Mangrovibacterium diazotrophicum: one gene and its partner. The main gene of each other region encodes a partner of the protein of the gene in region 2 in a complex. Links are inferred from orthologs where the notes say so. Each region holds a gene or a part of one and is shown on either strand. Other genes may lie near its edges. The genes, in order: dnaG and dnaB.

What was found.
Region 1: the proteins of dnaB (region 2) and dnaG are in contact, whole or in part, in a crystal structure (PDB 2R6A), measured with the Geobacillus stearothermophilus proteins. The link is inferred for Mangrovibacterium diazotrophicum from one-to-one orthologs. Residues at the interface, in WP_033016901.1 of Geobacillus stearothermophilus: Ser13, Glu15, Ala16, Gln18, Glu91, Leu92, Asp94, Ala95, Val96, Pro97, Thr98, Ala99, Ala100, Asn101, Tyr104, Tyr105, Ile108; in WP_049624496.1 of Geobacillus stearothermophilus: Lys456, Leu457, Leu458, Pro459, Ala460, Asn463, Ala464, Leu467, Leu535, Leu536, Ile537, Ala538, Gln544, Glu545, Asp548, Tyr549, His552.

Annotation. Positions count from the first base shown.
Region 1 is NZ_RAPN01000001.1:3,089,428-3,101,648, reverse strand. The notes cover bases 5,810-8,802. They hold dnaG (DNA primase), read right to left. Parts: upstream 8,309-8,802; coding sequence 6,311-8,308; downstream 5,810-6,310. Other genes in these bases: BC643_RS12165 (sulfite exporter TauE/SafE family protein), read right to left, coding at 8,380-8,802; BC643_RS12175 (pyridoxamine 5'-phosphate oxidase family protein), read right to left, coding at 5,810-6,294. Also shown: BC643_RS12210 (hypothetical protein), read left to right, coding at 1-274; BC643_RS12205 (iron chaperone), read left to right, coding at 290-661; BC643_RS12200 (ClpP family protease), read left to right, coding at 770-1,324; mgrA (L-glyceraldehyde 3-phosphate reductase), read right to left, coding at 1,399-2,388; BC643_RS12190 (pyruvate, water dikinase regulatory protein), read left to right, coding at 2,497-3,390; BC643_RS12185 (ROK family protein), read left to right, coding at 3,522-4,502; BC643_RS12180 (NAD-dependent epimerase/dehydratase family protein), read right to left, coding at 4,562-5,632; more of BC643_RS12175, read right to left, coding at 5,803-5,809; more of BC643_RS12165, read right to left, coding at 8,803-9,132; BC643_RS12160 (YXWGXW repeat-containing protein), read right to left, coding at 9,466-9,801; BC643_RS12155 (YkvA family protein), read right to left, coding at 9,979-10,362; tRNA dihydrouridine synthase DusB, read right to left, coding at 10,359-11,372; BC643_RS12145 (DJ-1/PfpI family protein), read left to right, coding at 11,519-12,094. UniProt on the Escherichia coli protein: RNA polymerase that catalyzes the synthesis of short RNA molecules used as primers for DNA polymerase during DNA replication.
Region 2 is NZ_RAPN01000001.1:3,939,811-3,952,008, forward strand. What follows is about bases 4,971-7,940. They hold dnaB (replicative DNA helicase), read left to right. Parts: upstream 4,971-5,660; coding sequence 5,661-7,220; downstream 7,221-7,940. Other genes in these bases: BC643_RS15595 (D-alanine--D-alanine ligase), read left to right, coding at 4,971-5,532; BC643_RS15605 (asparagine synthetase B), read left to right, coding at 7,186-7,940. Outside these bases: BC643_RS15565 (glycosyltransferase), read left to right, coding at 1-764; BC643_RS15570 (RNA polymerase sigma factor), read left to right, coding at 755-1,366; 16S rRNA (guanine(527)-N(7))-methyltransferase RsmG, read left to right, coding at 1,424-2,059; rpmH (50S ribosomal protein L34), read left to right, coding at 2,145-2,303; BC643_RS15585 (PASTA domain-containing protein), read left to right, coding at 2,500-3,312; BC643_RS15590 (RluA family pseudouridine synthase), read left to right, coding at 3,312-4,376; more of BC643_RS15595, read left to right, coding at 4,555-4,970; more of BC643_RS15605, read left to right, coding at 7,941-8,484; BC643_RS15610 (DUF4843 domain-containing protein), read right to left, coding at 8,617-9,447; BC643_RS15615 (RagB/SusD family nutrient uptake outer membrane protein), read right to left, coding at 9,469-10,899; BC643_RS15620 (SusC/RagA family TonB-linked outer membrane protein), read right to left, coding at 10,921-12,198. UniProt on the Escherichia coli protein: The main replicative DNA helicase, it participates in initiation and elongation during chromosome replication. Travels ahead of the DNA replisome, separating dsDNA into templates for DNA synthesis.

The DNA of each region.
Region 1 (12,221 bases), 850 kb from region 2 along the record:
CGGTTTGTTGTTAGGCGCTTGGTTTAACTTGCGCATTTTATACATGAAACACTACATCGGCTACAATGGTAAGGGAATGTTTATCCGCATGGGGAGATTTCCGGGCCGCCCGATACGCTTCAAGCATGTTCAAAACATCCGAATTGAAAAGGGATTACTGCAGATTGACTTGAATGGCGGCGAGCAGTTGGTTGTTGACCTGGATGAAGCAGATCCGCTGGAACGCAAGGAGTTGACGCAATTCCTGGAAAACCGTTCTTTGGCGGCAGCCTGATACGATTGAGAGAGGATGGATAAAGTCGCAACCATAGATGAATATCACCGGCTCTTTCCCGATGTTCGGGAAGAACTTGATTTGATGCGGAGGTTGATTCGGGAGGAGGCTCCGATGGCCGAAGAACGGATTAGTTACGGAATGCCGACCTTCCGAAGTGGTCAAAACTTCGTTCATTATGCCGCCTGTAAAACGCATATTGGGTTTTATCCAACACCCTCAGCAATCGTTGCTTTTCAGTCCGAACTTTCCGGTTATAAAAGCTCGAAGGGCGCAATTCAATTCCCGTTTGATCAGCCATTGCCGGAGGAGCTTATCCGGAAGATCGTTCGGTTTCGGGTAGCCGAAGTCCTGGAGAAGAAGGGGAAGAAGCCGTTGCAAAAGTAAAATCAATTGAATTCGTGTGTTAATTTTCCGGCGGCAAGCTCCGATTGACTTTCCGTTTTGAAAGAAAATAATGTAATATTGTTCTAGAATATTAAAATACGAACATAAATGACTGGTAAAACAAAATTACAAGACCAAATAGACGCCAAGTTGCTTGGTGACCGCAAGGTATTTTTATGGGGACAGGTGGATGATCATTCCGCAAAACATGTGGTTGAACGCCTGTTATTCCTGGAAATGGAAGAGCCCGGAAAAGAAATTCAGTTGATTATTAACAGCCCGGGCGGATACGTAACATCGGGTTTTGCCATTTACGATACGATGAAAAGTATCAGCAGTCCGGTATCGACGATCTGTACCGGTTTGGCTGCTTCGATGGGATCTATCCTGTTGTCTGCCGGCGAAAAGGGACGTCGCTTTGTGATGCCTCACGCTCGCGTAATGATTCACCAGCCAAGTGGTGGCGCAGGTGGTCAGGCTTCTGACATCGAGATCCAAATGCAGGAAATCATCAAAACAAAGAACCTGGGTGCGAAGATTTTGGCTGAAAACTGTGGCCAATCAATCGAACGCATTATGAAAGATTTTAACCGCGACTACTGGATGTCGGCTGACGAATCGTTGGAATACGGTATTGTTGACGGTGTAAAAACTGAAATTTAACTGAGAAACGATATTCTCCCAAAATAAAAAATCCGGCTAGAAAGCCGGATTTCTTTATGCTTGTTTTAAAGAGACTAGTCTTTTAGAATTTCCTCGATCAACGCAAGTTCTTCCGCCGAAAATGCCAGTTTGTTGATCGTCGATACATTGTCTTCGAGCTGTTTTACCGAGCTGGCGCCGATGAGCACCGATGTCACCCGTGGATCTTTTAGCAACCAGGCGAGGGCCATTTGTGCCAGCGTTTGTCCCCGTTGAACAGCCAGTTCATTCAATTTTTTTACTTTAATCAGAGCGGGTTCCACCATGTGAGGTTTCAAAAATCCCCATGATTTTGACGCTCTGGAACCTTCGGGAATGCCGTTCAGATACTTATCGGTAAGCAAGCCCTGCGCCAGTGGTGAGAATGGAATACAGCCGATTCCTTCTTCTTCCAAAACATCCAGTAAACCACCTTCAACCCAGCGTTCAAACATGCTGTATTTGGGTTGATGGATCAGGCAGGGAGTACCGAGCTCCCGAAGTATTTTCGCAGCTTCTTTGGCTTTCTCTGCGGGGTAGTTCGAAATACCTGCGTAAAGCGCTTTGCCTTGTCGAACGGCGTGATCCAGTGCCATCATGCTTTCTTCCAACGGAGTTTCCGGATCAGGTCGGTGATGGTAAAAAATGTCGACATACTCTAGACCCATTCGCTTGAGGCTTTGATCCAGGCTCGAGAGAATGTACTTGCGGCTTCCCCAGTCTCCGTAAGGGCCGGGCCACATCAGGTAGCCTGCTTTGGTCGAGATGATGAGTTCATCGCGGTAAGCCATGAGGTCCTGCTTCAGTATTTTACCGAAGTTTTCTTCTGCTGAACCGGGAGGTGGACCGTAGTTGTTGGCCAGGTCGAAATGGGTAATTCCCAGGTCAAATGCCCGGTGGATCATTGCCCGGCCGTTTTCAAAGACATCCACTCCTCCGAAGTTGTGCCAAAGTCCCAACGAAAAGGCTGAAAGCTTTATCCCGGAGCGTCCGCAACGCTTATAAGGCATGGTTTCGTAGCGGGCGGGATTTGCAAGATAGCTCATGTTTTAAAGGTTTTGTTGTTATCAAATCAAAGATAGATGTTCATGTTCAATAACAAAAAGGGAAAGTGGATAGAAGTATGTATTTTAGCATAAAAGCAAAACCAACTTATGAAAGATAATTCAAATCGACCCTCACCTATTTATGTTGTTTCGGGCGGAAAGGGACTGGCCGGTAATAATATGGTCCAGTCAATGCTCATTCAATATCCCAATAACAATGTGCCGGTGGTTTTGGTACCGCACGTGATTGAAGAAAGCCAGGTTCTGGATACGATACTGAAGGCCAAGAAAGACGGAGGCCTGATTACGCATACGATGGTGCAACATAACTTGCGTCGCAGGCTCATTGCTTTGGCTGCTGAACATGGTGTCCCTCAAATCGATTTTATGGGGCCATTGGCTGAGTATCTGGACGACAAGCTTGAAATACCATCCTTGCAATCTCCGGGTTTATTTCGTGAGCTGAAACAACAGTATTTTGAACGCATTGATGCGATCGAGTTTACGCTGGATCATGATGACGGATTGAGTCCACAGCGACTTAGCGAGGCGGAGATTGTTTTGTGTGGATTGTCGCGTTCCGGGAAAACGCCGCTCAGCGTTTATTTGGCGTTGTATGGGTGGAAGGTTGCGAATGTGCCATTGGTACCCGGAATCCAGCCTCCAGATGAGCTTTTTCAAATCGATCCGGGGAGGGTGTTTGGATTGCAAATCGGGAAAAATCAATTAGTGTCGCACCGGATGAAACGCTTGCGAAACTTCAAAAATACGGATAATACCAGCTATGTGGACGAGCATCTGGTGAACGAAGAAATTCGGTTTGCCAACCTGGTTTTCCTGAAAGGGAAATTTACAGTTATCCCGGTCACCAACAAACCGGTGGAGTCGTCAGCCAATGAAATTATTGGCTACATGAGTGCCCGCTTCGACTTTGGCGGGCGAAAGGTGCACTCTTCGCCTTTTCATGGAAATGATGTCAACGAGGAGAACAGCTCGGAGTAACACCGGGATGACTTTGTTTTGAATTCATTTAAATTGATTAGAATGTGTAAACAAGACATTCCAGTGCTTCTTTGCTTTTCTCATTTTGTTATCTTTACAAGCAAATTTTAAACCACTAAATCATTGTTTATATGAACAGAAAAGCAACCGTAGGCGTAGATGTCGGAGGAACAAATACAGCCATCGGAATTGTAGACGCTTTAGGAAATGTCTTAGCAAAAGACAATATTGACACTCCTTCTCACGGCGATATCGCTCAATATATCACCGATTTATCAAATGCCATCAAGGCTCTTATAAAATCAGTTCAACTGGTAAACTCCGAGATTGTAGTTTTGGGAATTGGTGTGGGAGCACCAAACGGAAACTACTATAATGGTACCATTGAGTATGCTCCAAACCTTTCATTCCGTGGAATCGTTCACTTCGTTTCGTTGTTGAAAGAGAAATTTCCGGATATGGAATACGTTGCTCTGACAAACGACGCTAACGCTGCAGCTATCGGCGAGATGATCTATGGTGGCGCAAAGGATATGAAAAACTTTGTGATGTACACTTTAGGTACGGGTGTTGGTAGCGGTCTTGTTGTGAATGGTGACTTGGTTTACGGTGCTGATGGTTTTGCCGGCGAGTGTGGTCACACCACACTGATTCCGGGAGGACGCTCATGCGGTTGTGGTGCCAAAGGTCACCTGGAAGCGTATTGTTCGGCTCCGGGCATGCGACGTACTGCATTCGAAATTATGGTTCGCGATAATGCTACCGACAGCATGCTGGCTGATAAATCGTTTAAAGAGTTGAGCTCGAAAATGATTTATGACGCAGCTGTAAAAGGTGATAAAGTTGCCTTGGAAGTGTTTGAGCAAACCGGTAAATGGTTAGGTCAGGGATTAGCTGATACAGTTCACCACTTGAGTCCTGAAGCAGTCTTCCTGTTTGGCGGACCTACCGCCGCAGGCGACTACATTTTTAAGCCTACAAAAGAAAGTATGGAAGCACACTTGCTGCCAATCTTTAAGGGCAAAATTAAAATCCTGCCTTCTCAGCTGAATCCGGGTGACGCTGCCATTGTTGGAGCGAGCGCTTTGGTTTGGAAGGAAATGGAAAAATAAGCCGATAGAATTAATCAAAATATCTGAGGGAGTTTCGCTTGAAGCTCCCTTTTTTCTTTTTAGGATTGCGAGGTTGAACGCTTTTTCTTTTTGATTGGGGGAGTGAGGAGCTCCACATCCTTCAGGAACAGGCGTGCAATGTCCTGTATTGTATGATCGAGGCCTCGGTATTCGAAGGCAATGCTACGCTGAATTTTACTTCCGTTGTAATGGTTTATTCGGTTACTTCCGGAAACAGCCTCTTTTGTGATTACTGGTCTCTTGCCAGAGAAGAAGCTTGCCATTCGGGCGGCTCTCCAGGCTACTTGCAGTATCATGTCGGAAGCAAATGTTTTCGGGCGCGGGCGTTGCAAAGCGTCAGCAATTTTGTTGAAGAATTCCTGGTACCCCATGTTGCCGGCATTCAAAATAAAGCGTTGATTTTTATGCTGACTGAATGTTTCCGGTTGCATAAGTTGAGTCATCACCTCGGCCACATCGCGAACATCCACAAAGCCATTTTCTCCTTTGGTGTAATAGCCCAGGCCCTTCCAGATGGATTGGAAAAGTTTAGGGCTGCCGATGTCCCAATTTCCAGGGCCTAGGATGATGGACGGATTCACAATGACGGCATCCATGCCTTCTTCGATGCCACGCCATACTTCCATTTCAGAGAAAAACTTACTCAAGCTGTAGGCCGATTTTTGCTTGGATGGAATCCAATAGGTCTCTTCGTCGATCTCTGTACCGTCCTGCGTATGGCCAAGTGCTGCAATAGAGCTAACGTGACAAAAGCGCTTAACCTTGTTGAAAATGGCGGCATCGATGAGATTAGCCGTACCTTTCACATTATTATTGAGCATACTGTCGTGATCGTTCGGGTGAAACGACACCATGGCAGCGCAATGATAAACATCTGTTACGCCTGCCAAAAGTTCCTCCATGCTGTGGTAATCCAGAATATCGCCTTCAACCCAATCGATTTTCTGAAAGAGTTCTTCAGCTTGATCCGAATAGTAGGAGAAGGTCATCAACGCAAGCTTCAGGTTGCTGCTGGAGCGTTTGAGCGCCCGAACCTGTTTGCCTGATCGCAGCAAATTGAAAAGCAGATGCGATCCAACAAGCCCTGTTCCTCCGGTGACAAAAATCATCGCTGTCCTCCTTTCTGTACTGAAGTGACCAGGGATGGATTTGGATGGAAGCTTGTTTGAATTTTCCGGGGAATCATTGAATATGCTGAATTGATTAGGTACACAGACAAAAATAATGATCTTCCTCAGATTTCAACACGATAGCCGGAAGTTTCGGATATGAAGGGGAATTATTCCTTATTCTGGTTCCAGGGAGTAACCGCTTTGGCACCGAACTCTTTGGCAACAATCTTGTCGATGTGGACTTTCATAATGCCGACATTCTCTACCGATGGCTTGCTGAACTTGAATTCACGGTCGCTGTATTGGCACATGGTTTTTTCGAGGCACGCCACTTTCTCGTCGAAGTCGTCAATAAATTCAATCGTACCTTCAACCAGAACAGATTTCGATTTTACGCGGTAACTGCATCCCACGCGGACATCCTGCCAGGCCAGGTCTTCACCCAATGTCCAGTTAATGCAGATTTTCGGGTTCTTTTTAACTGTTTCCCACATGCGGCCGTGTTGGGCAGAATGGAGGATCACCGTTTCGCCATCGTAGCCGAAGTTCAGCGGTAATACATAAGGCATTCCTTCGTCGCTCATCGCTACGTAGCAGGTCTTGCACGCTCGGATGACAGCATCAATCTCTTCTCGGTTTTCAATAAAAAGCGTTCTCATCGTTTGGGGGTTAAGGTTAAAGAATGGTGCGGTTGCCCAGTTGTTCGCTCAGGTGTTTGGCAACTTTTTTCAGGTTGATATATTGGTTTTGTAATTCCATAAGGTGTTCCCAATTCTCGCCTTTGCCGGCTTGCTGGATCTGGTTTTCGAGGTCGCGAAGCAGGTGACGAACTTTGCTGAGTTTGTATTCCTGCACAATTTTCGGAACCAAAAGGTCCAAAATCTCGTGTTCTTCTTCCACAAAAGCGCCACCCTTTTTCCAGCGTTTGCTTTCGATGTACTTCTCAGCCAACAAGTCGGTAGCGAGTTGACTGACTTGCGGATCGGCGCTGCGAATGAAAAACGAAGTCGGGTTGAACTCGGGGTTTTCCAGGTTGTCGGCAAACAGGTCGAGAATGCGGTTGATCAGTTCATTATCCGATCGAAGTCCGTCGTTTTCGAGCTCCTCCAACACAAACTGTCCAACGCTGAAGGTGAAAACTTCACCGTTCTCATCTTCTTCCTCGAATACTTCTTCGTTGAAATATTTCAACATGATGCGAATAATTTCCCTCTCTTCAATTTCGCAGGTGTACTGCTGTTTGGGAGGGGGCGCTACCGATTTTGCAGAAGCAGACGCTGGTTCGTCGAAAAAGAAGTCCGGACCCGGTTCCTGTTGTTCTTTTTGTTGGTAGTTGCGGTCGCGGAAGTTCTTCTTTTGCAAATCTTCGGTTTGCTTTTGAATAATCTTGCGAACCTGCGCATACAAAACCTCTTCCTGAACATCCATCAGTCGGCTGCAATCCTGAATATAGATTGAGCGGGTAATGGCGTCGGGAACAATGGCAATGGTGCGGACAATATCGTTGACTAGACGGGCCTTCTCAATCGGATCGTTGGCCACTCCTTTCATCAACAGGTTTGTTTTGAAACGAATGAAGTCGGTCTCATTTTGTTCGATGTAAGCGGTCAGCTGGCTCGAGCTCATGGAACGGGAGAATGAATCCGGGTCTTCTCCGTCGGGCAGCAGAAGCACTTTTACGTTCACACCTTCTTCCAATACCAAATCGATACCGCGCAGGGATGCTTTGATACCGGCAGCGTCACCATCGTAAATGATAGTGATATTGGGCGTAAAGCGCTTGATCAGACGAATCTGGTCGTGTGTGAGCGCTGTTCCCGACGAGGCCACAACGTTTTCGATGCCTGCCTGGTGCATCGAAAGCACATCGGTGTAACCTTCAACCAGGTAACATTTATCCAGTCGGGTGATATCGCGCTTCGCTTGGTAAATACCGTAAAGCACGCGGCTTTTGTGGTAAATTTCCGACTCAGGCGAGTTAAGGTATTTGGCTGTATTTTTATCGGCTTTCAGCGTTCGGCCACCAAAAGCAATCACGCGGCCGGCTACGTTGTGAATCGGGAACATGACGCGCCCGGCGAAACGGTCGCGCACCCAATCGTCGCGTTTGATGGTGAGGCCGGTTCGTTCCAGGTACTCCATTTTGTAGCCCTGTTTTTGGGCTTGCTGGGTGAACACATCTTTTCCGTCGGGGCAAAAGCCCAACTCGAACTTTTTGATTATTTCGTCGCGGATGCCACGTTCGCGCAGATAGCTCATGCCAACGCTGCGGCCTTCCGTTTCTTCGTTCAGGTAGCGGGTGAAATATTTCTGAGCCCAACCCGAGACAATCATCATACTTTCGCGATCGTCCTTTTGCTTGAGCTGTTCGGGCGTTTCCTCTTCCTCCTTAACGTCGATGTTGTATTTCTTGGCGAGCCATTTCAGCGCCTCCGGGTACGAAAGAGACTCGTGCTCCATGATGAAGTTGACCGAGTTTCCACCTTTGCCGCAACCAAAACACTTGAAAATCCCCTTCGCCGGCGATACGGTAAAGGATGGTGTTTTTTCATTGTGAAAAGGGCAGTTTCCGAGCATGTTCACGCCGCGTCTTTTGAGGGTGACAAACTCGCCGACAACCTCCGAAATCTCGGCGGCGTCAATAATCCGGTCTATGGTTGCTTGATCAATCATCGATCCACAAAAGTAGCAAAAAATGAAAGTCTTTTAGGCGGCAATTGCATGCACGAGCTCGAAAATATCGGTTACACCAGTAGCAAAAATGCGGAAAGTGCTGTAATGATGATGACAGCGGCACGGTAGGTTTTATCCGATACAACTTTTACCAGTTTGATCCCGAGAAAGGCGCCAAGTCCGATGGCCGGCAGGGTGATGAGGTCGAGGGTGAGTGACTCCCAGCAGATGGTTTTCCAAATAAAAATGTGCAGCGGAAACTTGCTGTAGTTGACGATCAAGAAGAACCAGGCTGATGTACCGATGAAGCTGTTTTTAGGTAGGTGCATTGCCAGCAGGTAGATGGCGAAAATTGGACCGGCGACATTTCCCATCATGGTTCCGAAACCTCCGAATATCCCCATTCCGGCGGCAAACCACCATTGGTCGGGCATAAATTGTTGCCCTTTTTTTCGGTCGCGCCAAAGCATGAGGCCAATGCAGATGAAAACCAAAACAGCGATGATGTTTTTAAATTGCTCATCATTGACGACTTCGCCAACCCAAAGGGCAAGACCGATGCCTACAAAAGCCCAGGGAATGATTTTCCACAGGTACGACCACTGCGCGTGGCGGCGGTAATAAAGTACGCCAAACAGGTCGGCCATCATCAGGATTGGAAGTAGCACGCCGGTGGATTGTTTCCCTCCGAAGATGATTGCCAGAACAGGTACAACGATCATCGACACACCGGGCACTCCCACTTTCGACATGCCAACGAGAATGGCGCAAAGGCCCATGAGTAGCCACTGAATGAGGTTGAGACCGAGGAAATGTTGTTCCATACTGCTTGTTTTGGATCGCGTAAAGGTAAAAAACATAGCTGATTTTGGGAACGCAGTAGAAAGTCTGGGAGGGACGTTGTAAGGGTGAGAGTTGCAGATGGGCATTGGCTGTGATTGACGTCCAGCTCAAAAAGAAGTAATCGGCTTGCGACTCTGCGTCTTCGCCTCAACGACTTACAAAAAAAGAAGACCGAACACGTCCGGCCTTCTCCATCAATTAAACATTTGAAACAAACAAGCATTGATCAATTTGGAAATATTTTAACCTATAGGTTTCTCTTTCAATATTTCAGTAGACAATCAATCAATTTTATCGGGTGCCAGGCTTGCGAATCACCTGGTGAACCATTTCTTTTTATCTATCCTTTCCCAATGTCCGGGAACCCATTTCCATCCCCGGGGAACTTCTTTCCAGTAGCCCGGTCGCCAAACCTGGTCTTCCTTTTGAGGGACCCATCCGGGTACCACCCAAACGTACATTTTGTTTTGGCGCGACCAAACCCAGTGGCCGGGAATCAGCACATAACCCATACCCGGTTTCGGTGGTGGGATCATGTATTGCTCCGGCGGAGTAGGTTTTGTTTCAACAACCACTTGCGCCGAGCTGTTTTGGATGCTTAAAAGCATCCCCAGCATGGAGAAGAACGCGATCAATGTGATTTTTTTCATGGATGAAGGATTGATCTGTTTGGTAACTTCCAAAAACGATGCCACGATAAATTTTGCTTTGTTAGTTAAAGCTAATAAATGTAAATGATTTGCAAACAGGCTGATAGCCGGAAAGTGTTCCCGCGTTTTGGAAATGGGTGTTTGATGGATGTAACCCGGTGAATGTGAAATCGGCGTCTAGTAGACCTTTTGTTCCAGTTCGTGTATCTCTTCTTTTTTGAGATTTTTGAATAAGCGCTGCAGCTGTTGAAGAGCTTTGATTTTAGTCTCCGGGGTGATGTATTCGCTGATTTGGTTGAGGGCAAAAATCAGCACGCCTAAATCGTCGCTGAATCCCACCAGAGGCGCCAGATCGGGGATGGCATCGGTTGGGAGAATAAAGTAGCCCAGTGCGGCGGTGATGGTCAGTTTGGCCTTCATCGGTACCAACGGATCTTTCATCAAAAAGTATAGGAGAAGGGCTGCATAAACCACCTTGGCGCCGGCTTGCTTCGCCACATTTTGAATTTTGTCCTTGAAGGAAATATCGGTGAAATATTTTTTGTACCCTAAGTCCGTCATTTTAGGCTGACATTTGTATAATCAACCCGCAAGTCGCCGTAGAGTTCAACAATATCCTGCATTATTTTGTCGAGATCTTCAATTTGAGTGGCTTGCAGCATTTTAATCCGGTGATCGCGGAAGTTGTCGATGCCCGGGAAGTAGCGCGCAAAATGGCGGCGCATCATCAAAATAGCGGTGGTCTCGTTGCCTTTCCAATCTGCTGTTACGCGCAGTTGGTCTTTGATTTGAGCAATGATTTCTGCAACTGTTGGTGGCTGCAGAAATTCGCCTGTTTTCAGGTAGTGTTTGATCTCGTTGAAGATCCAGGGGCGACCAATCGCACCACGTCCTATCATCAATCCATCAACACCGGTTTGCTTCAGTAATTCGGCCGCTTTCTCAGGCCCGTTGATGTCGCCGTTGCCGATAATCGGGATTTTAATTTTGGGGCTGTTCTTCACCTCACCAATCATTGTCCAGTCTGCATCGCCGGTGTAAAGCTGGCTGCGGGTGCGTCCGTGGATCGCCAGTGCCGAAATGCCGATGTCTTGAAGGCGTTCCGCTGCTTCCAGTATCACCTTGTTGTTTTCGTCCCAGCCCAGGCGGGTCTTGGCGGTCACCGGAAGCGACACGCTCTTCACAACCTCGGCAGCCATTTGCTGCATCTTGGGCAAATCCTGAAGCAGGGCCGAGCAAGCACCTTTCTTCACGATCTTCTTCATGGGACAGCCAAAGTTGATGTCGATGAAATCGGGTTGCAGTTCTTCGGCAATGCGGGCGGCATTGGCCATCGATTCAATATCGTAACCGTAAATCTGGATGGCGATGGGGCGGTCGTCATCTTCGAGTTCCATTTTCAGGCGGGTTTTCTCCACATCGCGTATCAGCGCTTCCGACGAAACAAACTCGGTGTACAGCACGTCCACACCATTTTGCTTGCAAATATGCCGGAACGACTTATACGTCACATCCTCCATCGGCGCCAGAAACAGCGGCGTTCCTTCCAATTCAATCGATCCAATCTTCACGTTTACCTCACTTTATTTGGCTGCAAAGATAACAGTTTATGGCATTGGTGAATAGCCTGTCGAAATAATGAAAAGTTTTCTCGCTTTTTCGTCACTTAACAGAAGCTGTCACGTAGTTAAAGCTGTCAACCTTAAACAGAAAACCAATGAAGAAGATTTTATTTTTAACAGGCGATTTTACCGAAGATTACGAAACCATGGTACCGTTCCAAATGTTGGAAATGCTGGGTTATGAAGTGCATGCTGTTTGCCCGGGGAAGAAGAAGGGACAAACGGTTAAAACCGCCATTCACGATTTTGAAGGCGATCAGACCTACTCGGAGAAACCGGGACACAATTTCAGCTTGAATTACAATTTTGATGATGTGGTTGCCGCGCAGTACGATGGTCTGGTGATTCCAGGAGGGCGTGCCCCTGAATATTTACGATTGAATGATAAATTGTTAGGCATGGTTCGTTACTTTTTTGAACTGAACAAACCAGTGGCGGCCATTTGTCACGGAATTCAGATTCTGACTGCTGCAGGCGTTGTTCGTGGTCGGAAACTGACGTGTTACCCGGCCGTCGGTCCGGAAGTTAATTTAGCAGGTGGTGAATACCAGGATATTGCCGTTAGTGATGTTTACGTTGAGGGTAATTTGGTGACTTCGCAGGCGTGGCCGGCACATGCCAAATTTATTCGGGCTTTTGCCGATTTGATGGGCGCAAAGATCCAGATCTAGTCATTTCGTTAGTGCAGAATATCAACGGCGCGGTCTGCCGAATCCGCATAGAAAAAAATATTTTAACGCCAGGCTTTATGGAGAGAACAACGAATCGATTTTTGGTGTAATTTTCAACGAAATAACA
Region 2 (12,198 bases):
CGATGAACCTGGCAATGAAAGCTGCAAAGAACGATTGGGTGCTTTTACTCACGCCGGAAACCAATCTGGATGATCGGGATTACCTGGCGAAAATGAATCAGGAGTTGGACGATGACTCACAAATGCTGGTAAGCTATGTGAATTATAATAGTGGTAAAACCCGCTACAATCGTTTGTGTCGAGTGGAACGAATGGATGCGTTTTGGCGGGCTTCGGCGAACCAACGAGCATCGATCCCACTGTTGTATCAGCAAATCAATGTTCTTTTCAATAAGCGCTTGTATTTTGAAACCGGAGGTTTTAAAGGGAAAATGAATGCCCATTATGCAGGCCTGGAGCTCGTGTTTAATCAGCTCAGTAAACTCAATGTGAAATTCTCTACCGCGATTCAGGCTAGTTTGCGCGAGGATCGCGTGACTGATAAGGACGAATTCCAGGATTTAGTGAAAAAACACATCCGCATATTTAACGATATCAGTTTTTCGAAGAAGTGGCTGGCATGGCTTGAGCGTCTGGCGAAACTATTGTTTCTAACCGGCCTTTTGACGCTCTTGTTTACCGATATTCGCTACTGGTATGTTTTTGTTCCGGTTCCATTTATAGCAATCATAATCCAAGCAGTTTTGATTAAAAGTCTGCTGAAATGCTTGGCAGAAAAGAAAATCTTTTTATCTTCGTTTGTATACGTTTTTGTGCGACCTTTTCTGTATTTTTACTACAGAGCGTCAATCTATTTACAAGTACAACGCAATAAATGGAACTAAACCCGAACCTGTCAGATAAAGCCCAACAAGATTACGCCTTGGTGGAGTCTGCATTGCGCGGAGAGGAAAAAGCCTTCGCGAAACTGCTTGGTAAGTATAAAGATGCCATTTATTACATGTTGCTAAAAATGGTCAACAACAAAAGCGATGCAGAGGATTTGACCATTGAGGCCTTTGGAAAAGCGTTTAAAAACCTCCACCAGTATTCACCGAATTATGCATTTAGCACGTGGTTGTTTAAGATCGCTTCAAACAACTGCATCGATTTTCTCCGAAAGCGCCGCGGGGTGACTATTTCAATTGAAACCACGCAGGAGAGCAACGAAAACGATCCGCCGATAAAATTGAAATCAGTTGACCCCGATCCCGAACAAAAGCTGATACGTATTCAAAAAGCAATCTTACTTCGCCGCATCGTCCACAAACTCAAACCTCGTTATCGTACTTTAGTCGAATTGCGTTATTTCCGCGAATATTCGTACGAAGAAATTGCAAAAGAGCTAAATTTGCCGCTCGGGACCGTTAAAGCGCAGTTGTTCAGAGCTCGGGAAATGCTGTTCAAAATGATTGAGTCGACCGAAATGGACGACCATAAAGAATAAGCGAAATCCTTTGCGGGCCGGTTGCCGCTCCCGATAACCGGAATCAGTTAGTATTTTATGGAACTTATAACGAAATATTTTCCGTCGTTAGACGAAACCCAGCAGAAGCGCTTTGCCATGTTGGGCGATCTTTATTCGGAGTGGAATGAACGAATCAATGTCATTTCACGTAAAGATATCGATCAACTTTATGAGCGGCATGTCCTGCATTCGTTGGGAATTGCCAAGGTGACGGGTTTTGTTCCCGGTACGCGGATTATGGATGTGGGCACAGGTGGTGGTTTTCCAGGAATTCCCTTGGCCATCATGTTCCCCGAAACCGAGTTTTTGTTGGTTGATTCGATTGCTAAGAAGATTACGGTGGTGAACGAAGTTGCGAAAGCACTTGGCTTGACAAATGTGAGGGCAGAGCAGCATCGGGCCGAGAAAGTGAAAGGCCAGTTTGATTTTGTGGTGAGTCGCGCCGTAACTGCTTTCCCAAAATTTGTGTCGCTTGTTCGCACAAAAATCAGCGGAATACAGCGCAACGAATTTGCAAATGGGATTTTATATCTCAAGGGTGGTGACTTCGATGATGAGCTGGAAGCGTTTCAAAATAAGGTCAAAGTGTTCCCGTTGAATAAATATTTTGAAGAGGAATTCTTTGAAACTAAGAAAGTTATTCATCTTGTGTTGAAAAATACAGGAAAATAAGTCGTTATATTTTGGAAGGAAATAAAAAAGATATATTTTTGCAGTCCGAAATTAACAGAGAAAGAAATAATAAAAAGATATACCAATGAAAAGGACATTTCAACCATCTAACAGAAAGCGTAGAAACAAACACGGTTTTCGCGAAAGAATGTCTACTCCGGGCGGCCGCTTGGTCTTAAAAAGTCGTCGTGCCAAAGGTAGAAAGAAACTGACTGTTTCAGACGAACCAAGACACAAACGTTAAGAAATCTTATACGTATTACTGCATAGGAAGGTAAAGAATTACGATTCTTTACCTTTTTGTGTGTTATAACCATTGGTCTTGGATTCGGTCAGGTCTTCAAAGTCGGGGTGATATTTACCTTTCGGCTTTCGATTTTTAAGCTATTTTTGTTTACTGCAAACATCATTCTGATTTTACCATGAGTTTTAAATCATTTTTGACCAGTAGAACATTTTTCATCCAGTTGGCGATCGCAATCGCAATCATTGTTGTTTTATTATTGCTGACAATGTTTGGTATTCGGAAGTATACCAATCACGGCGAATCGCAACCTGTGCCCGATTTGGCAGGACTGAATATTGAACAGGCTGAACAGCTGCTGGCTTCAAAAAATTTGACTTACGAAATATCAGATTCAACCTACCTGGATTCAGCGGAGCCTGGTTCAGTTATCGGGCAAATGCCACAGGCCGGACATAGCGTTAAAGAAGGCCGGACGATATTTTTGAGTATCTGTGCAATTGCGCCGGAGCAGGTTGCGATGCCGAAATTAACCGACATCTCTTTTCGTCAGGCGGTGAACATCATGCAGGCGGAAGGATTAAATGTTGGCGTAATCGACTACGTGCCTTCTGAATTCTCGAACCTGGTTTTGGGACAGCAAATCAATGGCCAGGAAGTTGAGCCGGGTGTGATGGTGAATAAAGGTTCGCGTGTTGACCTGAGAATCGGCAAGTCGAGCAGCGGAGAGAAGACAGTGGTGCCGAATTTGTTCGGAGAAACACTTTCGCAGGCTCGCTCTGAAATTGCCAGTTTGTTCCTGAATGTTGGAGCAATCATTTATGATGAGACGGTTCAAAGTCAGGAAGATAGTCTGAATGCTAAAGTTTGGCAGCAACGGCCGTCAAACAGCCGCTATGACGAAATTGAACTGGGTGCTTCTATCGACGTTTGGTTAACATTGGACGATAGCAAGCTGATCCAGGAAAGTGATATGGAAATGACAAATGATTCAACCGGAGGATTTTAATGCAGGAAGAGTTTGACGATATTTTTGATGATCAGGAAGAAGAAGGCCAGGAGTCGGCGCTTTACGAGCATTTTAATCTGGTTGTTGATTCCGGACAGAAGCAGGTTCGGATTGATAAGTTTATTGTCAACCGGATCGACAATGCTTCCCGAAGCCGGATTCAGACGGCTGCTGATGCCGGAAATATTTTGGTTAACGGCAAATCAGTCAAATCAAATTATAAAGTAAAACCAGGCGACGAGATCAGTATCGTGATGGATTTTCCTCGTCGCGAACTGAAAATCATTGCCGAGGATATTCCGTTGGATGTGGTTTATGAAGATGATCAACTGATCGTCATTAATAAGCCTGCTGGCTTGGTTGTTCATCCGGGGCACGGAAATTACAGCGGTACTTTGGTCAATGCCTTGGCTTGGCGTTACAAGGATCTGCCGATTTTTTCATCGGCCAATGATCCGCGTCCAGGTTTGGTACACCGTATCGACAAGAACACCTCGGGGTTGATGGTTGTGGCAAAAACAGAAGCGGCTAAAACCAAGCTCTCCAAGCAATTCTTCGATAAAACCACGAAACGTCAGTATGTGGCGCTGGTGTGGGGGCGTTTGAAAGAGCCGGAAGGAACCATCGAGGGAAATATTGCCCGCAGTGTGAAAGACCGCCAGGTTTTCACGGTTTACGAAGATGGCGACAGCGGTAAACATGCCGTGACCCATTACAAATTGATTGAAGAACTGGGGTATGTCAGTCTGGTTCAATGTCAGTTGGAGACTGGCCGCACGCATCAGATTCGCGTTCACATGAAATATATCGGCCACCCGCTGTTTAACGACGACACTTACGGAGGCGATAAAGTTCTTTGGGGAACGACGTTCTCGAAATACAAACAGTTTGTTGCCAACTGTTTTAAGATTCTTCCGCGACAGGCACTACATGCGAAAACGCTCGGCTTTGTTCATCCGACGACTGGTGAAGAGATGCTGTTCGAATCAGAATTGGCCCAAGACATGCAAGATGCCATTACCAAATGGCGCGATTACATCGCCAATCGCGAAATCGGCGAATAACGGTTAGATTTACCATTTCTTCATTTACGATTTACGATTCGGGGCTGTTGAGTGTCTTTGCCTTCTCGTGTTGTAGCGCGAGCAAAATAATTAAACTAAATAGTTATATTTTTCGTCATTGGCGGGCGGACAATGCCAATTATTGATGATATTTGAGTTTTCAAAAATTGAACTCAAAATGAAGAAAAATATAGCTGTTGTTTATGGTGGCGACTCTTCGGAGTACATTGTTTCAGTGCAGAGTGGTAAAAACGTCTATTCCTCAATCGATCCGGAAATCTTCAATCCATGGATGGTCGAGATGAAAAACTCTGAATGGTCGGTGATGCTCGAAGGGCAGAAAATTGCCGATGTGGATAAAGGATCGTTTAGTTTTTCCTTCGGTGGGAAAACCGTCAAATTCGATTACGCTTATATTATCATTCACGGAACACCGGGCGAGGACGGCATTTTGCAAGGCTATTTCGACCTGTTGAAAATTCCATATTCAACATGTGGCGTTCACTCTTCTTCACTCACTTTCAATAAATATTTTTGCAGCAACTACCTGCGCAATTTCGATATCCCGATGGCGAAATCGGTTCGCATGATGAAAGGAACTGCGATTGATGCCGAACAGTTGGTTTCAAAATTAAATCTTCCGGTTTTTGTAAAGCCGAATGCAGGCGGTTCCAGTTTTGGAGTTACCAAGGTGAAGACTATCGACGAATTGCAACCGGCCATTGAACGTGCCTGGATTGAAAGCGATGAAGCCTTGGTGGAAGAATTTGTGGAAGGTGCTGAGTTCACTTGTGGATTGGTAAAATTGAAAAACGAAACCTTCATTTTCCCGGTAACCGAAGTACTGCCGAAAAAGGAATTCTTCGATTTTGAAGCAAAATACACAGCTGGGATGACGGATGAAATTACTCCGGCCCGCATTTCGGCGGAACTCACGAATGACATTCAGCAATTGGCGTCGCGTATTTACGACTTGTGCAACTGTAAAGGAATTGTTCGTGTGGATTTCATCCTGCGCGACGGGAAGTTCTATTTCCTGGAAGTAAACACGACACCGGGCATGACCGCAACCAGTTTTATTCCGCAGCAGATTGCTGCAATGGGGCGTGAATTGAAGGAGATGCTGACACTCATTATCTTAGATAGTATCGGTTAAAAATTAACATTGAAAATAGAAAAAGAGGGGCTGATAAGGCTCCTTTTTTTATACCTTTAAAATTCGTTTCGCTAAATTTTTCCGGGCGAAATAGGTATTGACAATCAACCAGTTTACACAATTTTTCGATGGCAGTAGAGCGTAAAAATACAAGAGGGAATAACAATATAAGCGCAACAATTGAGCAAATCAATGCTCAGTACGGCAAGCTTCCGCCGCAGGCAATAGATGTGGAAGAAGCGGTATTGGGTGCTCTGATGTTGGAACGTGATGCCTATGTAAGTGTAGCTGATATTATTGATACGGGCAGTTTTTACAAAGACGAGCACAAAAAGATTTTCGAGGCTATCAAATATCTTTCGACCCACGAAAAACCGGTCGACTTGTTGATGGTGACCCAGGAAATGAAAAACCGCGAGCAGCTGGATGAAGTTGGCGGTCCGCTCTACATTACTCAATTGACGAGTCGTGTGGCCTCGGCTGCGCACATCGAATTTCACGCCCGTATCATTGCGCAGAAATTTATTCAGCGCGAATTGATTCGTGTTTCATCTGAAATCCAAACAAAAGCATACGACGCCAATATCGACGTTGACGATTTGATCGACTTCTCGGAAACCGCCCTGTTTAAGGTGGCTGAGGGGAATATCAAGAAAGAAACCTTGCCGATTAAGCCCATTCTGAAGGAAGCTGCGATCATGATTGAGGAAGCTTCAAAACGGGAGGACGGTTTGAGTGGTACGCCAACTGGTTTTACCGCTTTGGACCGAATGACTTCGGGCTGGCAGAAGACCGACTTGGTGATTATCGCGGCCCGTCCGGCGATGGGTAAAACGGCCTTCGTGTTATCGATGGCCCGGAATATGGCGGTTGATCACCGTGCTCCGGTAGCGATATTCTCTCTGGAGATGGCGTCGGTTCAGTTGGTGAACCGTTTGATTGCGGCCGAAACCGAGTTGGGCTCTGAAAAGATTAAAACCGGTAGGTTGGCGCAGTGGGAGTGGGAAAACTTCAACCGCAAATTGAAAGTGTTGGAAGATGCGCCGATGTTTATCGACGATACGCCCGCTCTTTCAATTTTCGAATTCCGAGCGAAATGCCGCCGTTTGAAAATGCAACACAATATTGGCGTGGTGATTGTCGACTACTTGCAGCTGATGACCGCCGGTGACATGGGGCGCGGTAGCCGTGAACAGGAGGTGAGTATGATTTCCCGTTCGTTGAAGGCGATCGCCAAAGAGCTGGACGTTCCAATCCTGGCACTTTCACAGTTGAGCCGTGCCGTAGAAAGCCGCGAAGGAAAGCGTCCGCAGCTGTCCGACCTTCGTGAATCGGGAGCGATTGAGCAGGATGCCGACTTGGTATGTTTCATCCACCGTCCGGAATATTATGGTATCACCGAAGACGAAAACGGAAACTCGCTGATCGGTGTTGCTGAGATCATTATTGCTAAGCACCGTAACGGTTCAGTTGGTGATGTGCAGCTGGCCTTCAAGAAGGCGCAGGTTAAATTCTGTGACCTCGAGAGCACGATACCGGAAGAAATTGGTGGCGGTAATTTTGGTCAGACGTTCAGCTCGAAAATGAATAGTGATTCGGGTGGTTTCGGCATGCCGGCCAATACCGGTTTCGAGACGGAAAACAGTATGAACTATGGCAAACCCAACGCAGACGACGCGCCGTTCTAACGGGCTCAAAATAGCTTTCCTTTTTTTTCTTTTAAGTTTCACCTTCGTGAAGCAAAGCTCGGCTTTATACCTGTTGATCCCGATGGACGGGCAGCAGCGAAACCAGTTGAAAGCCTATGGCATTGCCTACTGGACCCTGGAGAAAGCCATTGAGGTGAAATGGCTGCTTAACTACCGGGGCGGCAGTTTCCTCATTCAATATGCGCCTGAAATTGAGTCGGAGTGCGTCATTCGGGGAGTGAGTGTCGAGAAGATTGCCGATGCGAAAGCCAACCTCATTCTAACAGAAATTGCCAGTCCTGAAGTTAACCAGGATGCAGTGAGTATGCAGAAGGCACCGAAAATTGCCGTTTATTCGCCAAAGAACAAGCAGCCCTGGGACGACGCCGTTACGATGGTGTTGACCTATGCGGAAATAAAATACGACCTGATTTACGATGACGAAATTCTCGCCGGTAAACTGAAAGACTACGATTGGCTCCACCTGCACCACGAAGATTTTACAGGGCAGTTTGGGAAGTTCTACGCGAACTATCGTAACATGCCCTGGTACCAGGAGGAAGTTAGAACCAATCAAGAGGCTGCTCAGCGAAACGGTTTCCTGAAAGTGTCGGAGATGAAGCGGGTAGTTGCGGAGCAAATTCACAGTTATGTGGATCGCGGTGGCTTCCTGTTTGCCATGTGTGCTGCTACGGATACCTACGATATTGCCATGGCTGCTCACGATGTGGATATTTGCGACGTTATGTTCGACGGTGATCCGGCAGATCCGCAGGCAAACGAAAAGCTGGATTACGGCTCAACCCTCGCCTTCAAAGATTTCAGCCTCGAAATGAATCCCTATATCTACCGCTTTTCGGACATTGATGTGACAACCATCCGGAAGGTACAGCAACCGCAGGATTTCTTCACCTTGTTTGATTTCTCGGCCAAATGGGATCCGGTTCCGACAATGCTGACTCAAAATGACAAGCGCGTTATTCGTGGTTTTATGGGCCAAACCACTGCCTTCAACTCAAAACTGATTAAGGCGAATGTGTTGATTATGGGTGAGAATAAAGCGGCAGGCGAGGCCCGTTACATTCATGGCGAATCCGGCAAAGGTTTCTGGACTTTTTACGGAGGGCACGACCCGGAAGATTATCGCCACCTGGTTGGAGATCCCCCCACTGATTTAAATCTTTATCCCAACTCTCCGGGCTACCGTTTAATCCTGAACAACGTGCTGTTCCCTGCGGCTAAAAAGAAAAAACAGAAAACTTGATTGGACTGAATGTAGAGGGGTTAAGTGTCAATTTAAGATGTTTACTCGCTCGTAATTACTTGATAGAATTAAGTATATAAAGAAATAGAGGCGATGGATCATCCATCGCCTCTATTCTTGTAAATCGAAAAATTATTCAATGGAAATTATTTCAGTGAAATAATCTTGGTCTCCAAAGTATTCGACATATGAGCCAACACCGGCTTGGTTGAAATCATAATACAAATACATAGTGCCGGAACAGGCATTTAGGAATCCGTGTGCCGACAGGTAGTAGGTTGGTTGCGGAGCTCCATCCCACGTTGTGGTGATATACGCTGCTTCTTCAATCGTAAATTCGCCTGATTCTAAATCGACGTCTACAGGTAGCGTCTCCATCGTTACGATTTCTTCTCCCCAGTATCCTGTTAAGAAGGAAACTCCAACTCCGGTAATTTGAAGGTTCCCGTCTCCATCTAAAGAAGTGACAACGTTAGTTGAACCCCAGCCGCCCATTGTTTCTCCGCTATATGTTCCAACGAACTCATTGATATCTAATTCGCAGTGTTTCTGGATTGTCAGTTCAGCTGGATCTCCCGTGAACAGCCCGATTTCGTCAGCGATTTGAAGGCCTATTGTGACTGGGTCTTCACCAAGATTATTATCTACGGCAGTAACGGTAATTGTTCCAACGCTTGAGTTTGCCGGAATTGTTACTGTTGCCGGAATAGAGTAACTTTCAGGGTTCGCGGTTGTCGCATCTTCAACTACTTCAACGCTGAAAGTCCGGTCTGAACCTGTTTTTTGAGTACTGTAAACATGGACAGTAGCTTCGGTTGTACCCTCTTTTTCAACGACTATTGTAGGAATCTGAATTTCAAATGAAATGAAATTCAGATTTTTAGTGAACTCGGGATCATCGGAACAGCTGTTTAGGAATGCCCCAAATGTCAGGAGTACCAATATGTATGTTAGTTTTTTCATAATTTGCTGAATATTTAAGATTTAACGTCCATCGTTTACCGAAGCATCAATGTTCGGGTTGGCATCAATTTCAGTTTGCGGAATTTTCAGGAAGAAACGCTTGTCATTCGGATCAAGTGTTAGCACAACCCGGTGGTTTGCACCTCTGACGATACCACGCTGAAGGCGTTTTGCATCAAACCATTCTACGCCGAGCTCGCCGTACATTTCTTTTCTTCTTTCTAACAGGATCTCTTCCAACAAAGCGGTTCCTGTCGCAGATGATTGAACGGCATAAGGATCGCGGTCAGACTGCAACGTGAAAAGTAAGTCATGTGCTTCTGTCTCCCTACCCTGGTGATACATGGCTTCTGCTTCCATCAAAATCATTTCAGGCGTACGCATAATTGGAATATCTGCGGAGAATGAGAATACAAATTTGCTGGTTACAAATTCCCACCAGTCGCCGGATTCACCACCGTAAATATTGAAGAATAAACTGCGAACGTCGGTGCCGGAGAAGTTAGCAACAAAGTTCTCGTCGATGTAGGTTCCAAAGTAGGCATCAGCAAAGTGGTCGGTGAAAGCGTGCGGGGCAACGTAATAGTAGTTACTTTGATCCGCTTGTTGGTCCATTCCCCACATCCATTCGCTGGCGTTAATGTCGTCGAAACCTGCGCCGTATTCTGATGCATACAGCGCTGCATCAGGATCGCCGCCGTAGGCTGCGTTGGCAGCTGCTTCAACCTGATCCCAATCTTTGTTCATTGCCATCAGAATCCGTGCTTTCAACCCGTACGCGACCGATTTATTAATGTAGGACTTATTGAGCCTGTCTTCAGGTAAATCGGCGATTGCATCGTTGATGTCCTGCACGATCAGGGTGTAAAGTTCTGCCAAGGTACTCATTCCCTTTGCTTCATATTCTACCTGGTCGTAGAGAGGTGGGGCCGGAGCGCTCGGGTCAACAGCGTAAGAAAGTTGGTATTCCAAAGCGAGTTGGAAGTAGAAATATGCTCTCAGTGCTTTTCCGTGGGCAATGTAGATTGCCTTGTCGGCATCAGAGAGAGTACCATTCGTTACTCCCTGAATAAGAGTATTGGCGTGGTTAACGAGGTCGAACAGGAACTGCCAGGTTACCCGTGTACGACGGTAGGTGGGTTCGCGGTTGTCATTCTCGTAATCGAAGTTGTACCATGAGTTCTGAATCAGGTCTTTTCCTTTTACCGCACGAGCAAAATACATGGAGTAAATACCACCGACATCAGTTGTGGCAACATCCGTTGAATATTCGTATTGAGCGCGCATGTTGCGATAGATCCCTGAAAGGTAGGCATCCACACCTTCCGTCGAAGAGTAAATGGCGTCAGAAGTTAAGCTGTCAGTAGGTTTGGGCTCGTCCAAGTACGACTCACAGCCGGAGAAGGCAAATAATACCAAAACTCCCAATAATATTCTATTTATATTTTTCATATTCTTCATTTTCAAAGACGATTATAAATCAATGTTTAGACCAAATGAGATGGTTTTCATTTGGTTCGAACGGTTGTTTGTTGTACCGGCAATGTTCTGCTCCGGGTCGATTCCCTTGTGCGACTGGTAAGTCCAGATGTTGTCAGCCTGCATGTAAACTCTTACGTTCTGAAGGTTTGCTTTGCTGGTCACAGACTTCGGTAGATTATAGCCGATTGTCAATGCTTTCAAACGTACATAATCGTTATCGAACAGGAATCTCGTAGAAACCGCGTTGTAATCGTTGTTTGCCTGGTACAGTTTTGGTACGTCGGTAATGTCGCCTGGTTGTTGCCATCTGTCTTTGATATCGGCAGAAAGCTGGTCACCGGCTGACTCCAAACTATTCATCAAACCGGCATAAGATGAATCGTAGATTTTTCCGCCAAAGCTGTAGTTGAAAAGAATATTCAGGTCGAATCCTTTGTATTTGAAATAAGAAGAAACACCACCGATAACATCAGGAAGCGCCGATCCCTGGTAGTATTGCGTTGCATCGGAGTAATCCTCAGTTAAAACCTTCGAACCATCATCAGCGTCCATATACCACATGGCATTACCGTTCGCCGGGTTTACGCCTGCATACTCGCGGATGAAGAAGTCGTAAATTGATTTACCGACCATCCATTTTTTGGTACCGTTTGTAATCTCATCCTGTGGTAATTTCAGGATTTCGTTTTTGTTGGTTGAGATGTTGAATGAAGACGTCCAGTAAATGTCTCCTTTGTGCACGTTAACCGTGTTAACCATGAATTCCCAACCGGTGTTTTTAACTGTACCAATATTGGTGAAAATAGATGGGTCACCTAAAGACGGAGCCAGCGGTTTATCGAATAGCAGGTCGATTGACTTCTTGTTGTAATATTCAATTGTACCTGTAATACGGTTATTCAGGAAGCCATAATCCAAGGCAACATTGAACAAACCGGTTTTCTCCCACTTGATGTTTGGATCAACAACACCACCTTGCAGAACGCCGCTGTTGTCGCCGTTGCTCCAGCCAGTGTCGTAACCTTCCAAATAAGGGAAGTATCCGATACCTTGGTTGTTGCCTAATTCTCCGTAAGAACTACGAATTTTCAACAGTGAAATTTGCTCGACTGAAGACAGGAAAGCTTCGTCGGATACAATCCAGCTACCTCCCACAGAGAAGAAGTTACCCCAACGATTGTCTTTCGAGAATTTTGTCGATGCATCGCGGCGGAAGCTGAAATCGATGAAGTATTTCTGTTTGAAGCTGTAATCGGCACGAGCCAGGTA